DNA from 3 places in the Anabaenopsis sp. NIES-4685 genome. Region 2 is predicted to be linked to each of the others. Evidence: predicted binding sites of a transcription regulator. Region 2 holds the regulator's gene; each other region holds the start of a gene.

Region 1 (5,027 bases), 1.7 Mb from region 2:
CTCACATTTAGTTCTTCAGCAATTTCCCGATTAGCTAAACCCCTAGCGACAAACTGTACCACTTTCAGTTCAGTTGGGGTTAACTGTACATCAAAGGGAACCTGAATTCGGGAACCGTTTTCTCCTCCTTTAGCTTGGTGTTCTTTCCAACGAGTAGTTTGCTTCAGCGAAGATTCTACTTGTGCTACGAGTTCTTCTGGTTCAAAGGGCTTGACCATATAAACATCAGCCCCTTTGTTCAGACCTTTAACTCGCTCTGCACTTTGGCCCTTCGCTGATAGGAAAAGCACGGGAATCCAGGCGGTGCGTTCATTTTGTCGGAGTTGTTCTACAAAAGTATATCCGTCCATCTCCGGCATGATGACGTCACAGATGATCATATCTGGAATATCTTGTTGAAGAATTCCCAGGGCTTCTCGTCCATTTTCGGAAGTGTTAACTTCATAGCCTCTAAATTCCAGGTAGTCCTTCACCAGCAAGATGAGGTTAGGGTCATCGTCAATCAGTAGCAGTCTTTTGTGATCTTTCATGCTGGGCTCTTTCATAGCATTGGCACTTTTCGCGCTTCGGTCCATCAAGGTGTTGAGTGGTTATCCTTTATGGTGGATCATTGAGGTGTTGTCCTTTTTCTACTTAACTTGCCTTTGCCTTCTGGAAGTCTTAAAAGTGGTGATTACTTTTGATAAGACGACGGGATCATGGGCAACTTTCAGTAAGGATACGTAGAGCAGTAGTATTTATAATGCGTTATTATATATCGCTTTGAAAGTGGCGGGTGAAAAAAACACTGATTAAATAATCATGCTTCTAATTCACGAGGTACATATTGGCTGAAGATGACCCTAACTTAAAAAAAACCGCCCTTTCAGAGGCTTACTGCTTTACTATATCCTGGTGATGTTCAGCCTTGACAAATGTTCGCAAGCAAGTAGAGGAGTTATCGGCAGAAGATGGGTCAAAATGCATATTCTTGCACCACCATTATGCCTATCGAGTGTTTTGGGATGACTGGCTCAATAACTTCTGGTTTTGCTCGGCAATACCAGGAACCATATGGGTAGACCACCATTATCGGTCTACAGCAACAAACCCGCAAGAGATAGGCTGTAGTCTTATAGGATGTAAGTGGGAGACTTGCTGTTTAATTCACCCTTGGGCTTTAGTCAGTGTTCCCAATATCCAAGACTAACTTGTTTTGCACAGAAGTGAGTAACTGTCTGGTCAGCACAGATAAAATTCTCTGGCTGAATTTCTGCCATTGCTCAGATTTTTAGACAATTACTTAGGGCTTTGTCATCAAGAAACTGAGTAATTTTGGCGAGTTAACGGCGTCACCCTACCAGTGTAGTCTTACTCATCGATCGGCACCCTGATTACAGTTTTATAACAATTTCCCGGTTTTGCACATAAATTTATCTATATAAAAATATTCGTAACTTACCCAGCAAAACCCGATATATCCAAATGATGCAGTATTTATACTTAAGTACTGCTGCCATATGCTGGTGCGGGAACCCGTACTCAATTAATTATTGCCATTTTATGCTGCTTTTAGGTAGATTAGCACTCAGGAGTTGAGAGTGCTAACTCTGGAGAAAAAATATTTATGGCAGCTGTAACTTTAAGCGTTTCTACAGTTAAACCCCTAGGCGATCGCGTTTTCGTAAAAGTGAGCGCCCCGGAAGAAAAAACCGCAGGTGGACTGTTTTTACCCGACAACGCCCAGGAAAAACCCCAAGTAGGCGAAGTAGTAGCCCTTGGACCTGGCAAGCGTAACGATGACGGTAGCCGTCAGACATTAGACATTAAAGTCGGCGATAAAGTGCTGTACTCCAAGTATGCTGGCACTGATATCAAGCTCGGCACAGAAGAATACGTACTGCTTTCTGAAAAAGATATCTTAGCAGTCGTCAACTAATGGGGAATGGGTACAGACGCGAGGGGGCGAACCCCACGCCCAAAGCCCAACCCCTAAAGTCCAATTAAAAATCTTGACTTACTCCCTGAATAGAGATACCTATGGCAAAGCGCATTATCTATAACGAAAACGCCCGTCGCGCCCTCGAGCGAGGCATTGACATCTTGGCTGAGGCTGTAGCTGTCACCCTAGGCCCTAAAGGTCGTAACGTAGTCCTCGAAAAGAAATTTGGTGCACCCCAAATCGTTAATGACGGTGTAACCATCGCCAAAGAAATCGAATTAGAAGACCACATTGAAAATACAGGCGTGGCGTTGATTCGTCAAGCTGCTTCTAAAACCAACGACGCGGCTGGGGATGGTACCACCACTGCCACCGTTTTAGCCCACGCCATGGTCAAAGAAGGCTTACGCAACGTTGCAGCTGGTGCTAATGCAATTTCCCTGAAGCGTGGTATTGATAAGGCCGCAGGCTTTTTAGTAGATAAGATTGCTCAACACGCCCGTCCAGTAGAAGATTCTAAATCCATTGCCCAAGTTGCTTCGATTTCAGCTGGTAACGATGAAGAAGTCGGCCAGATGATTGCCCAAGCAATGGACAAAGTAGGCAAGGAAGGCGTAATTTCTCTCGAAGAAGGGAAATCTATGACCACCGAGCTAGAAATTACCGAAGGGATGCGCTTTGACAAGGGCTATATCTCTCCCTACTTTGCCACCGATGCTGAACGCATGGAAACGGTTTTTGATGAGCCTTTCCTGCTGCTCACCGATAAAAAAATCGCTTTGGTACAAGATTTGGTACCAGTTCTCGAGCAAGTAGCTCGTGCTGGTCGTCCTTTAGTGATTATCGCTGAGGATATTGAAAAAGAAGCTTTAGCTACCTTGGTGGTTAACCGTCTGCGTGGTGTGCTGAATGTTGCGGCTGTAAAAGCTCCTGGCTTTGGCGATCGCCGTAAAGCTATGCTCGAAGATATCGCCGTTCTCACTGGTGGTCAATTAATTACCGAAGACGCTGGTTTGAAGCTAGAAAACACCAAGCTAGAAAGCCTGGGTAAAGCTCGCCGTGTGACCATTACCAAAGACAACACCACCATTGTTGCTGAAGGTAATGAAGTTGCTGTTAAGGCTCGTTGTGAACAAATCCGTCGTCAGATGGAAGAAACCGAATCTTCCTACGACAAAGAGAAGTTACAAGAACGTCTTGCTAAACTCTCTGGTGGTGTAGCTGTGGTCAAAGTGGGTGCTGCCACCGAAACCGAAATGAAAGATAAGAAGCTACGCTTGGAAGATGCTATCAACGCTACCAAAGCGGCTGTAGAAGAGGGTATTGTTCCCGGCGGTGGTACAACTCTAGCTCATCTGGCTCCTAGCCTGGAAGAGTGGGCTAACAGCAGCCTCACCGGTGAAGAATTAACAGGTGCTTTGATTGTAGTTCGGGCTTTACCTGCGCCTCTGAAGCGGATTGCTGAAAACGCCGGTCAGAATGGTGCTGTCATTGCTGAACGGGTCAAAGAGAAAGAATTCAACGTTGGTTACAATGCTGCTACCAATGAATTTGTTGATTTGTTAGCCGCTGGTATTGTTGACCCTGCGAAAGTAACTCGTTCTGCTCTGCAAAATGCTGCTTCGATCGCTGGTATGGTGTTGACAACCGAATGTATCATCGTTGACAAGCCAGAACCTAAAGACGCAGCTCCTGCTGGTGGCGCTGGTATGGGTGGCGGTGACTTCGATTACTAATACTCTCTAAGTCACATAAATTAAAAAAGCTCCATTCCCTTGTGGGTGGGGCTTTTTTTGTGATTAATGGTTAAATTTTAGGAAAAAATACAGACTTAGTAATATACTTATCAAGCTTAAATTTTAAGTTTGCCAAGTATGGAAGATTACCAAGCCGCTTTTATGCAGCGTCAACTTGATACCGAAATACTATCTAGAAAGGATTCAGAAAGACGAGTAGCTGCTATGCACTTTGGAGGTGTAACCATTGAATGTTTATTAAAAGCAATGATTTTTGCGACTTTACCAAAAGGCGTAACTCAGGAATGGAAGACAGATTCTACTGATCCTGGTCATACTATTACGAATCCTGGACATAGCTACATAGAAGCATTAAAACGGCTTAACCGACTTAAATCGAGAATTGATAATTTTCCTGAAGTGCGAGAATGGATCAATGAAGTAGAAAATCCAAACAGCAAAAATTTTATAGATATGCGTTATTCTGGCCTTGAGCCTGATGATCAAAGTTATAAACGCTGGTTAAAAGCCTATCTCAGCCTCAAGGGCTGGTTACAGAAGCAAGCTACTCAACTTTAACGAGGTGGTAAAATGCAGGACAATTGGCAGTCTTTACTCAAGCAGCATATTAACAGCCAATATGTGCAGAATCCTCAAAATGAGTGGGTTGATGTAAACATTTCTACATCAGGATTGCTAAATCTGACTATAGTTAGCAATCAGTTTATTAATTTATCTATCCCTCAGCGTAAAGAACAAATATCAAGCTTACTTAAATCTAAGGTTCCTCCTGAGGTTGCTGATTTATCTCCTGGATTTCTTTCCTTATATACGCTTCAAGAAGCGAAGTCACTAAATCTTTCACCGCCACAAGTTTCTAATACAGCTTTAGTTCATACTTGGCAAGATTTAGCTATCCAAGCAGCAAATCCTCAAAATCAATCACCCCCACCCCATCGCGAACTTACTTTACCCAGGACAGTGACATTCTATTCCTTTAAAGGAGGAGTAGGACGCACTACGGCATTAACTCATGTTGCTTGGATTTTAGCAATGCGGGGACATAAAGTTGTAGCTGTAGATTTAGATTTAGAAGCACCGGGTTTAAGTACAGCATTTAACCTCGAACCACAACCAAAATACGGAATTGTTGATTATTTTTATGAGCGTTCCTACTTACCAGAGGGAATAGATCCTAAGATTTCAATTACTCAGATATTTGGTGAAGTGAATATATCTAACGCCACAGGCAGATTATTTATTGTTCCTGCTGGTTATCTTACTCTTGATTATGTTTCTAAAGTTGATGACCTCCGAGCTACTACTTTTATTGATGGAAATCAAAGTCTTTGGGATGTTTTCAAGGGTGA
Region 2 (5,027 bases):
GGCGTTTACCTGTTTGTTTACCAGTTCCTCCCAAGGTGACACCTTGATAAATCAGGGCATAATCCCCGACTATAGCTGTTTCACCAATCACAACCCCCATACCGTGGTCAATAAACACACCTTGGCCAATTGTCGCCCCTGGGTGTATTTCCACTCCTGTGAAAAACCTACCTATATGGGAAATCAAGCGGGGTAAAAATGGAATACCAATACTATGCAGCCAGTGCGCCAGCCGATGGAATATTAGGGCTTGCAAACCGGGGTAGCAAAATAAGACCTCTAGCCAGTTACGGGCGGCTGGGTCACGTTCAAAGATAATGCCAAAATCAGCGCGTAGTCTAGATAGCACGAGATAGTACCGATGCAAAAATGTTAACAATTGCTTGGGTTTTCTTCTTGCTTCATCCTGGAAATGTGGGGGGTAACCAGTCCACAAGCCAAACGACTAATCTAGCCGCTATTATGTATGGAAGTTTTTCCCACTCTGAGGCGTTACTAACGACTCTGTGTTTAGGTTGCTGCTCTCCCTGGGGAGGTGGAGGGTAGACCTCCGACAGCAACTGTTAAACAGCCATCATATAGGGTATTATAGCATATTTGAAAATCAATTAATCCAAAAATCGGAATAATACCCCGGTTTTGACCAATCCTTTCTCCTGACTGTAACTACTGAGAGTCAGCGATCGCAGCTTTTGCCAAAAAGACTTACCTACTATTTCCACTAACTGCAAACTGGGTAATTGATGCTCTAGGAGGGTGCGGCTTTTAGTCCAATCCAGATATACATACCCTTGATTGGGTTGGGGAATACCGGCAATACTATCTTGGAAATGGCGATCGCCAATCATAGCAGCGTTCTTAGTTGTGATTAATGGGGCTAAAGTTTCTAAATTAGAAGCAAAGATTTCATAATTACCTTCATTGGTATGTACTCCCCGTACTTGAGCCTCAATATTAAATGATAGACCTTCTGGGGTATCGGTTTGTGTAGGAGTTAACTCAGTCCAAGCAAAGACAGTTTTTTGATTCCAGTTAAAAGAACTTACACTCAACCCTTGCTCGGAGGCGATGGTATCTAAACGAGCAATACCCCCTGGGACATCCTCTAATTTTTCCACCACAAACACCCAATTAACCCCCCCGACTCCAGCATGAGGTAAAACAGCTAAAGCATATTCTCCCTTTACCCAACTAAAAATATCCTCGGTCTTCACTCCCAGATTTTCTAATGGTTTTCCCAAGCTGGAAATAGCATCAGTCCCGGAAGCAAAAACAGCCGTTGTTGCTTGTTTCCAGAGTTGACCTAAATCACTGTTGGGCAAATTATTTAAATTAGTACCAGAAATCACCAACCCAACCCCATCTGGTATATATGCTAACGCCCCTACATTTTGAGTCAGGGGAGCAGAAACCGGCATAATTTCCGAGTCAGTGAGAAAGTTACTTTCTGCGAAAAGTCCTTGGGGATGTAAAGACAAAGAAATAAGTTGGCTATCAAAGGTTGCTGCTGGTAATTCTAAACCTTGCCATGCAGCCACAGCGGGAAGATTGAGAAAAGCCGTAGCTAGGGTGGCTTTAGGTAGCTGTTGTAGCGCTCTTTGGTAGCGGGAGGAACTAGACAAATTCAAATCAGGAGCTTGGACGTTATTAATTGCGTCTCGTAGCACCTTCGCATCATTAGCAAATAATACAAAGTCATCCACCACCGCAGCAGACAAAGCATTTACCTGGGAACTAGAATCAGATAGCAGCTTTACCCCTGCATATTTCTCTACCTCCAAGTTAGCCCCAGCCAATACCCGCCGAGAAAATAATAACTCTAAAAACTCCCGGCTGGTTTCTGGTTTCTTGGTTGCTAGTGCCATCAGATACCCTGGTTGCTGTCCGTTTTCTGGGTCGCGGTCAATATCTGTGGTAGTCACCGCCAGGGTAATTTCATTACCTAGCCACGGTTTAATATCTTGGTTGTAATCTATGTCAGTCTTAGCTAATAAACTGGTTTTGAGTTGGGATAATTGTCCTTGACGCTCCCACAGGCGCTCTGGATTATTCAGTAACGACACCATCACCGGCGCTACTTTGGAGACGAATATAGCGGCCTGGGGTTCAGAGGTAGAAGTAACAAGGTTAACTGGTGTCTTGGCGAAAAACCAGTAAAATAACCCTATGGCTATAATTACTAGTGCGATCGCCCCAGCTACCAAAAAACCAAAAAATGAGCGTTGGCTATTGACATTAGACATATTGACAGTGCTTTTATTTGTTTAACTTGGTTTTACTACTCCCTAGGGAATAGATGCTGATGTCAGGAAAAAAATTTTCTGTCACCATAAAGGGTATAGGTTGTTTACAAAAATCTCATGACAGGGAATCCTTCTGGTCAACTCATTACTCCAATTAGTGTAGAGGAACTGGCGCTGCGTCTGTCTTCTGGTGATCCAAGTATTCAGTTAATAGATGTGCGCGAACCCCAAGAAATAGCAACTGCTACTATTGACGGGTTTGTGAATCTCCCCTTAAGCGAATTTGGGGACTGGAGTGACCAAGTCGCCACCATGTTTAATCCCCACGCTGAAACCCTTGTGTTATGTCACCACGGTATTCGCTCCGGCCAGATGTGCCAGTGGCTAGTTGCTCAAGGTTTTACAAATGTTAAGAATATTAGTGGTGGTATAGATGCCTACTCTATCTTAGTTGATTCTTCTATTCCCCAATACTAAAAGATTTCCAGATAGCATTGCCCAGGTGTAACTGATTATGACATCGCCGCAATGCTACTCTCAAGATCATACCGTCTGAGATGTCACTAATTAAGCATACATATGGCTTTTGGGTAAAAGTAATTTATACTACATATTATCCCAAACCGAGATGCAATAATACTTAAATAATCAAGTGCAAAATCAACTGAACTAATTAAATATTCTGCTACATTAATTAACTATTATTCAGATTTTTTGCTTTTAAAACCCTTTTTTTTCCACTTTTAAATCTGCCTTCAGCCAAACATACCCTATGCAAGTCCAGTTAACGAATCGACAACAGCATATACTTTGGGCAACAGTACGTCATTACATCGCCACTGCGGAGCCAGTAGGTTCAAAAGCCTTGCTTGATGAGTATGACCTCGGTGTGAGTTCAGCCACAATTCGCAATGTCATGGGTGTGTTAGAAAAATCAGGATTACTTTACCAACCACACACATCCGCTGGACGCATACCCTCAGATTCCGGCTATCGTATTTATGTTGACCAGTTAATTACACCTTCTTTCCGAGATGCTACGCGAGCCGATATTTTAGCAAAAGAGGTAGAACTGGCCCTACAAAATCGCCTCCATTGGGAAGATTGGAGTTTGGAAGCGGTATTACAAGGTGCTGCGCAAATTTTAGCCACAGTCAGCGGCTGTATTAGTTTAATTACCATGCCCCAAACCACTATGGCAATTGTGCGACATCTGCAATTAATGCAAATTGAAGCCAACAAGATCATGCTGATTATGGTAACAGATGCTTATGAAACCCATTCCAAACTGATCAATTTATGCCCCGCAGGGGAAGAAGCCAAAGTTGACCCAGAGAAAATAGACCATGAATTACAGATAGTCTCTAATTTTTTGAATACCCACTTGCGGGGGCGCAGTCTGTTAGAATTAACTTCCCTCGACTGGAGTGAATTAGATCAAGAGTTCCAACGCTATGGCCAATTCTTGAAAGATTCGGTCACAGAGTTCACTCGCAGCCATATGACACCAACTACAACCCAAATTATGATCAGGGGTGTAGCGGAAGTTTTGCGTCAGCCGGAATTTTCTCAATTACAGCAAGTACAAACCATTATCCACTTGCTTGAAGAAGAACAAGAGCAACTGTGGCCGTTAATCTTTGCTGAACCGGAAACCCAAGAGATGGGTAAGTCTAAAGTAACAGTCCGCATCGGTACAGAAAACCCCCTGGAGCCCATCCGCACCTGTACTTTAATTTCTTCTACCTATCGCCGGGGTATGCTACCTGTAGGAAGTGTGGGAGTATTAGGACCTACACGCCTGGACTATGAAAGTGCGATCGCAGTTGTCGCTGCTGCTGCTGATTACCTTTCAGAGGCTTTTAGTTAATTTTGTGGTTGATGATGCTCAGAAAAATTGGTTTTGGTTTACTATGGCTGGGATTTCTCAGCTATGCTTTTATTTTTGCTCCCCCTGATCACCCTGATACTTGGGAGTTAATTCAAAAACTTTCCCTGGGACAATGGCAAGATATTAACCCCCTAGTCATAGCATTATTTAACCTCATGGGCATCTGGCCTGTAATTTATAGTGCAGTACTTTTAAGTGATGGTACGGGTCAAAAAATCCCAGCTTGGCCTTTTGCAGCCGCATCTTTTGCTGTTGGGGCTTTTGCTGTGTTACCCTATTTAGCTTTACGCTCACCCAATCCGGAGTTCTCTGGGAAAAAGACTCTCTTGCTCAAGTTCCTAGATTCCCCTGTGACTGGTGTGATTTTAACTATCGTCGTGGTGATTCTCTTCGCCTATGGTTTCCAAGGAGAAGGGGAAAATTTTATACACCAGTGGCAAAGTAGCCGTTTCATTCATGTGATGAGTTTAGATTTCTGCTTACTTTGTCTGTTATTTCCCACATTACTGGGGGATGATATGGCGCGTCGGGGTGTGAAAAATCGGGGATTTTTCTGGTTAATAGCTTTAATTCCCTTATTCGGACCCTTAATTTATTTATCTGTGCGTCCCCCGTTACCGGAATTAAATACCTGATAAATTTGAGGTAGTTGCCACCAAGGAAGATGGGGGTATTCGTGATGTTCGTAATGGTAACCAAAATGGTAGCAAGTGATAAATGACCACCAAATAGGACGGCTAATAGTTTGGGAACGATGGGGGTTTTGATAACCTCCTAGGGGTTCACTATGGGGTAGAAAGGTGCCAAAATAGAATAATTGTAGGGAACTTAAGATTGAGGGAATTACCCAAAAATAATTGAGGTTATCCTCTGGCAGATGTCCGATATATTTT
Region 3 (5,027 bases), 1.1 Mb from region 2:
GAGCAGGACCTGCGGGTTTCTTCTCTGGTTTTTCGGCGACAATGGCTTCAGTAGTCAAGACCATAGCGGCAATAGAAGCAGCATTTTGCAAAGCTGAACGGACAACTTTCGCAGGATCGATGATGTCGGCAGCAATCAAATCCTCAAATTTGCCAGTAGCGGCGTTGTAACCAATATTGAAATCGCTGCCCTTGACTTGAGAGACAATCACAGAACCTTCGTCACCGGCATTATCTGCTATTTGACGCAAGGGAGCTTCTAATGCGCGTTTGATAATATCCGCGGCAATTTTTTCTTCTTCGTGAAGGGTTGCTTTGATGGCGTCGATTTTCTCGGTCAAGTTGATCAGGGTTGTACCACCACCGGGAACTATCCCTTCTTCTACAGCAGCTTTAGTGGCGTTGAGCGCGTCTTCAATCCGTAGTTTGCGGTCTTTGAGTTCGGTTTCTGTGGCTGCACCCACTTTAATGACTGCGACACCGCCTGCTAGCTTGGCAATGCGTTCTTGGAGTTTTTCGCGATCGTAGTCAGAATCAGTTTCTGCCAATTGCTTACGAATTTGAGCAACTCGGGTTTGTACCTCTGGTTTGGTTTCACCACCGGCCACAATTGTGGTGCTTTCTTTGTCAATGGTGATTTTGCGGGCAGTTCCGAGCATTTCTAAAGTAGCAGTGTCTAGACTTAAACCGATTTCTTCAGAAATCATCTGTCCATCGGTGAGAATCGCAATATCTTGTAACAACGCTTTGCGGCGATCGCCAAATCCGGGTGCTTTGATAGCAACCACAGCCAGGACACCGCGAGCTTTATTGACTACTAAAGTTGCTAAAGCGTCTCCTTCTAAGTCTTCGGCAATAATCAGCAAGGGTTGACCCAGACGGGCTACTTTTTCCAACACAGGAACTAAATCCTGGATGCTGCTGATTTTTTTGTCGGTAATCAGGATGCGGGCGTTTTCAAATTCTACGATTTGTCTGTCGTTATTGGTAATGAAGTAGGGAGAAATATAACCCCGGTCAATTTGCATCCCTTCCACTACTTCCAGTTCGGTAGTCAGGGATTTAGATTCTTCCACAGTGATCACACCGTCTTTGGTGACCTTTTCCATGGCTTCGGCAATCATTGCGCCCACTTGTTCATCATTACCGGAGGAAACAGTGGCCACTTGGGCGATCGCACTTCCTTCTACTGGTTTTGCCAACTTGGCAATTTCTTGTACCAACACTTCAATAGTTTTGTCGATCCCCCGCTTCAAGCTCATGGGGTTAGTACCAGCGGCGACGTTCTTTAAACCTTCTCTAATCATCGCCTGTGCTAAAACTGTGGCGGTGGTGGTTCCATCACCAGCGATATCCTTGGTTTTGGATGCCACTTCTTGAATCAGTCTTGCACCGGTGTTTTCTAAGGGATCTTCTAGTTCAACTTCTTTGGCAACTGTGATCCCATCATTAACGATTTGGGGCGCGCCAAATTTTTTTTCTAAAAGGACGTTACGACCTCTAGGTCCGAGGGTGATTTTTACCGCGTCAGCTATGGCGTTAACACCTTTCTCTAGCGCGCGCCGTGACTCTTCATCAAATGAAATAATTTTTGCCATGTTTTATCTCTCTAGTCCTTCCATTAGACAATTTAGCACTCACTAGACTAGAGTGCTAATCACCAAACAGTTCAGATTATAAATGCAAATTCCCAAAATTGAGTAATATTACAGTTGATACTCATATAGGACAATGGCAGTAATGCTTGAATTGGGGGATGAATCTAGACAACTTTCTTAAGTCCCTCGGCATTGCCGACCCTAGCGGTTCCGGCTGGTTGGCAGTAGTATTTACGTTTCTTTTGGCTTGGTTGGTAACCTGGCGTTTGATTCCCACAATACGCAAATTTGCCTTGCGGGTAGGTTGGGCTGACCAACCAAATGCACGACGACTCAACCAGCAGCCTTTACCCAATGCGGGTGGTTTAGCTATTTATGCGGGAGTGATTGCCGCTATGGTACTAGCTAGCCTGTTACGACCTATTGCCCTGCAAAGCGTCTTGGCTCAAGTCCTAACCATTTTACTAGGAGGTTCCATCCTAGTGCTTGTTGGTTTTATTGATGATCAGTTCGGTTTGCCGCCCTCTGTGCGCCTGTGGGCACAGATTGTCACGGCATTGTTGCTGTATGCCAACGGCATCAGGATTGATGTTGGATTGAACACGCCCCTAGACTCGCTATTTTCCATGGCGATAACGGTACTTTGGGTAGTAGGTATCACTAACGCCATCAATTTGATGGACGGTATGGATGGATTGGCTGGGGGAGTGAGTTTTATCACTGCCATGAGTTTGTTAGGGGTTGCTGCCCAATTTCCCAATCGGGCGGCTGCTATTTTAGTGCTGGCAGCTTTAGGGGGTGGAGCTTTGGGCTTTTTGCGCCATAACTTCCACCCCTCAAGGATTATCATGGGTGATGCTGGTGCATACTTTTTTGGTTATGTCCTAGCTGCAACTAGTATTTTAGGTAACCTGCAACAAAATACAATTTTTGCCCTCGGACCGACGATTTTATTTCTCATATTGCCAGTATTGGATACTACACAAGTGTTTATCCGCAGGTTATTGGCAGGAAAAAACCCTCTGAGTACCCCCGGTAAAGACCACATACACCACCGCTTACTCGCCTGGGGATTTTCCCAAGGCCATGCTGCCTTGACTCTGTGGAGTATCACTTTAGTTTTTAACTTGCTAGCCATGAGAATACAAGGCATGACTGTGGTGGTGATATTGACCACTGCCATTAGTATTGTCATGCTCTTGAGCTTTACCATCTGGCAAAGAACCTGGAGTCACTCATGATTACATTACCATGCCGCCATCAACGTTAAAGACTTGTCCAGTAATGTAAGCAGCAGCAGGATCAGCAGCGAGGAACCGCACCATACCAGCTATTTCTTCTGGTTGACCGTAGCGACCCAGAGGGATATATTTCAAAATATCTTCGGTGTTGCTAAGTTTACTGGTCATGTCTGTGGCAATAAAACCAGGAGCAACGGCATTAACTGTGATCCCGCGAGAAGCGAGTTCTTTGGCGACTGTTTTAGTAAAGCCGATGACCCCTGCTTTGGCGGCGCTATAGTTGGCTTGACCAGGGTTACCCATTTGTCCAGCTACGGAGGCAATATTAATAATGCGTCCAGAACGTTGTTTGAGCATGATTTTACTGGCGGCGCGTGTGCATAAGAACACACCTGTCAGGTTGAGGTCAATTACTGCTTGCCAATCTTCTGGCTTCATGCGTAAAAGTAATGTGTCGCGAGTAATACCGGCATTATTGACAATAATATCAAGGCGCTGAAACTTTTCTATGGTGGCGTTAAATAATGCCTCCACTTGCTCAACCTTTGATACATCAGCTTTTAGGGCAATAGCCTGACCTCCGGCGGCATTAATTTCTGCGGCTACAGTGTCGGCAGCACCGCTAGAACTAGCATAATTAACTACTATACTCGCTCCTTGTTTAGCTAGTTCTAAAGCGATCGCTCGTCCAATCCCCCGTGAAGCCCCTGTGACAATTGCAACTTTTCCCTGCAAGGTTTCCATAAATTATTCCTTTTGCTTTTCAAATAACCGCGCTAATAATCTTATGGTGATTTGTGCTTATAATTGCAGGATTTTAGATTTATAGCAACCGCCAAGGTAATTTAAGCATAAACTATAAGTAGTCCCTTTTCATGTGAAGCGATCGCTTGCTACAGGTATATGCCCAAGCCGTACAGTTACGACCTTCGTCAAAAAGTAATCCAAGCGATTGAACTCGATGGCTTGAAGAAAACTGAAGCCAGTCAAATGTTTAATATTAGTCGCAACACCATCACCCTATGGTTGAAGCGAAAAACCGAAACGGGGGACTTCCAAGCCTTGCCTAGTAAGCGTCCTGGGAATGGTCACAAAATTACCGATTGGGAAAAATTTCGTGAGTTCGCTTCCGTGCATGGCGATAAAACCCAAGTAGAGATGGCCTCACTTTGGCCTGAAGAAATTAGCGAGCGCACAATCTCAAGAGCTTTGAAAAAAATTGGTTTTACGCGAAAAAAAAGACTTATGGCTACCGTGAGCGCGATGAGGTTAAACGACAGGCTTTCGTAACGCAGTTGTCTAAGTTACCTGTGGAGAAGATTGTATACCTCGATGAGTCAGGAATGGACAACCGAGACCAGTATGATTACGGTTGGAACTCAAAAGGACAGCGCTTCCATGCACTTAAATCAGGTCGTCGTCAAGGTCGGGTGAACATAATTGCCGCGCTGTGTAACCATCAGCTGATAGCTCCTTTCACTGTTGAGGGTGCGTGTAATCGAATAGTATTTGAGACTTGGCTTGAAGCTTGTTTGCTTCCCACACTCAAACCGGGACAGGTTGTGGTGATGGATAATGCTACATTTCATAAAGGTGGGCGCATTCAACAACTGATTGAGTACGCAGGGTGTGAAGTGTTGTACCTACCACCTTATTCTCCAGACCTGAATCAGATTGAAAAATGTTGGTCTTGGTTAAAAAGTCGAATCCGCAAAAAACTTGAGCAGTTTGATTCTTTACGAGATGCCATTGAGGATGTCTTACTTTTTGCGTCCTAACCTCCTTGGCGGTTGCTATAATTGCTTGCTGATCCGGATATCTATACCTTTGGGAAGATGGGGAAATTGAGCAACAATAAAAACAAAATGATGATATGCCGATTCTTTAAGGTACACATTACCATTAAAAGCAATCAATAAAGATTTGGTGTGTGTCACATGGCGACAAAAAAACAATTCAACAGTTTTGAAGAGATGTTATCTGGTTCTGATGTACCAGTATTAGTGGATTTTTATGCTGATTGGTGTGGCCCCTGTCAGATGATGGTGCCAATTTTAGAGAAAGTTAATGCTCAATTACAAAATCGGTTGCGTGTCGTAAAAATTGATACTGAAAAGTATACAGTGCTAGCAAATCAGTACCAAATTACTGCCTTACCAACATTGGTACTATTTAAGCAAGGTCAGCCA

What was found. Region 2 encodes HrcA, which represses chaperone genes, less so after heat shock. Its sites were predicted from a motif close to TTAGCACTCNNGANTCNNGAGTGCTAA; they were not measured.
Region 1: a site for HrcA is predicted at 1,561-1,587, ahead of groES (co-chaperone GroES). Genes of this name have one in related genera too.
Region 3: a site for HrcA is predicted at 1,630-1,656, ahead of groL (chaperonin GroEL). Genes of this name have one in related genera too.

The regions. Positions count from the first base shown of each region.
Region 1 is NZ_AP043602.1:2,651,429-2,656,455, reverse strand. It holds gene AC6IZ0_RS11390 (response regulator transcription factor) at 1-575, opposite strand, end outside; gene AC6IZ0_RS11385 (hypothetical protein) at 908-1,189, shown strand; gene groES (co-chaperone GroES) at 1,607-1,918, shown strand; gene groL (chaperonin GroEL) at 2,020-3,657, shown strand; gene AC6IZ0_RS11370 (hypothetical protein) at 3,796-4,236, shown strand; gene AC6IZ0_RS11365 (ParA family protein) at 4,249-5,027, shown strand, end outside.
Region 2 is NZ_AP043602.1:4,371,863-4,376,889, forward strand. It holds gene cysE (serine O-acetyltransferase) at 1-349, opposite strand, end outside; gene AC6IZ0_RS18880 (DUF3352 domain-containing protein) at 609-2,243, opposite strand; gene AC6IZ0_RS18885 (rhodanese-like domain-containing protein) at 2,361-2,720, shown strand; gene hrcA (heat-inducible transcriptional repressor HrcA) at 3,016-4,113, shown strand; gene AC6IZ0_RS18895 (DUF2834 domain-containing protein) at 4,128-4,769, shown strand; gene crtW (beta-carotene ketolase CrtW) at 4,727-5,027, opposite strand, start outside.
Region 3 is NZ_AP043602.1:826,359-831,385, reverse strand. It holds gene groL (chaperonin GroEL) at 1-1,597, opposite strand, end outside; gene AC6IZ0_RS03625 (MraY family glycosyltransferase) at 1,756-2,838, shown strand; gene fabG (3-oxoacyl-[acyl-carrier-protein] reductase) at 2,839-3,582, opposite strand; one part of gene AC6IZ0_RS03615 (IS630 family transposase) at 3,742-4,071, shown strand; one part of gene AC6IZ0_RS03615 (IS630 family transposase) at 4,074-4,616, shown strand; gene trxA (thioredoxin) at 4,776-5,027, shown strand, end outside.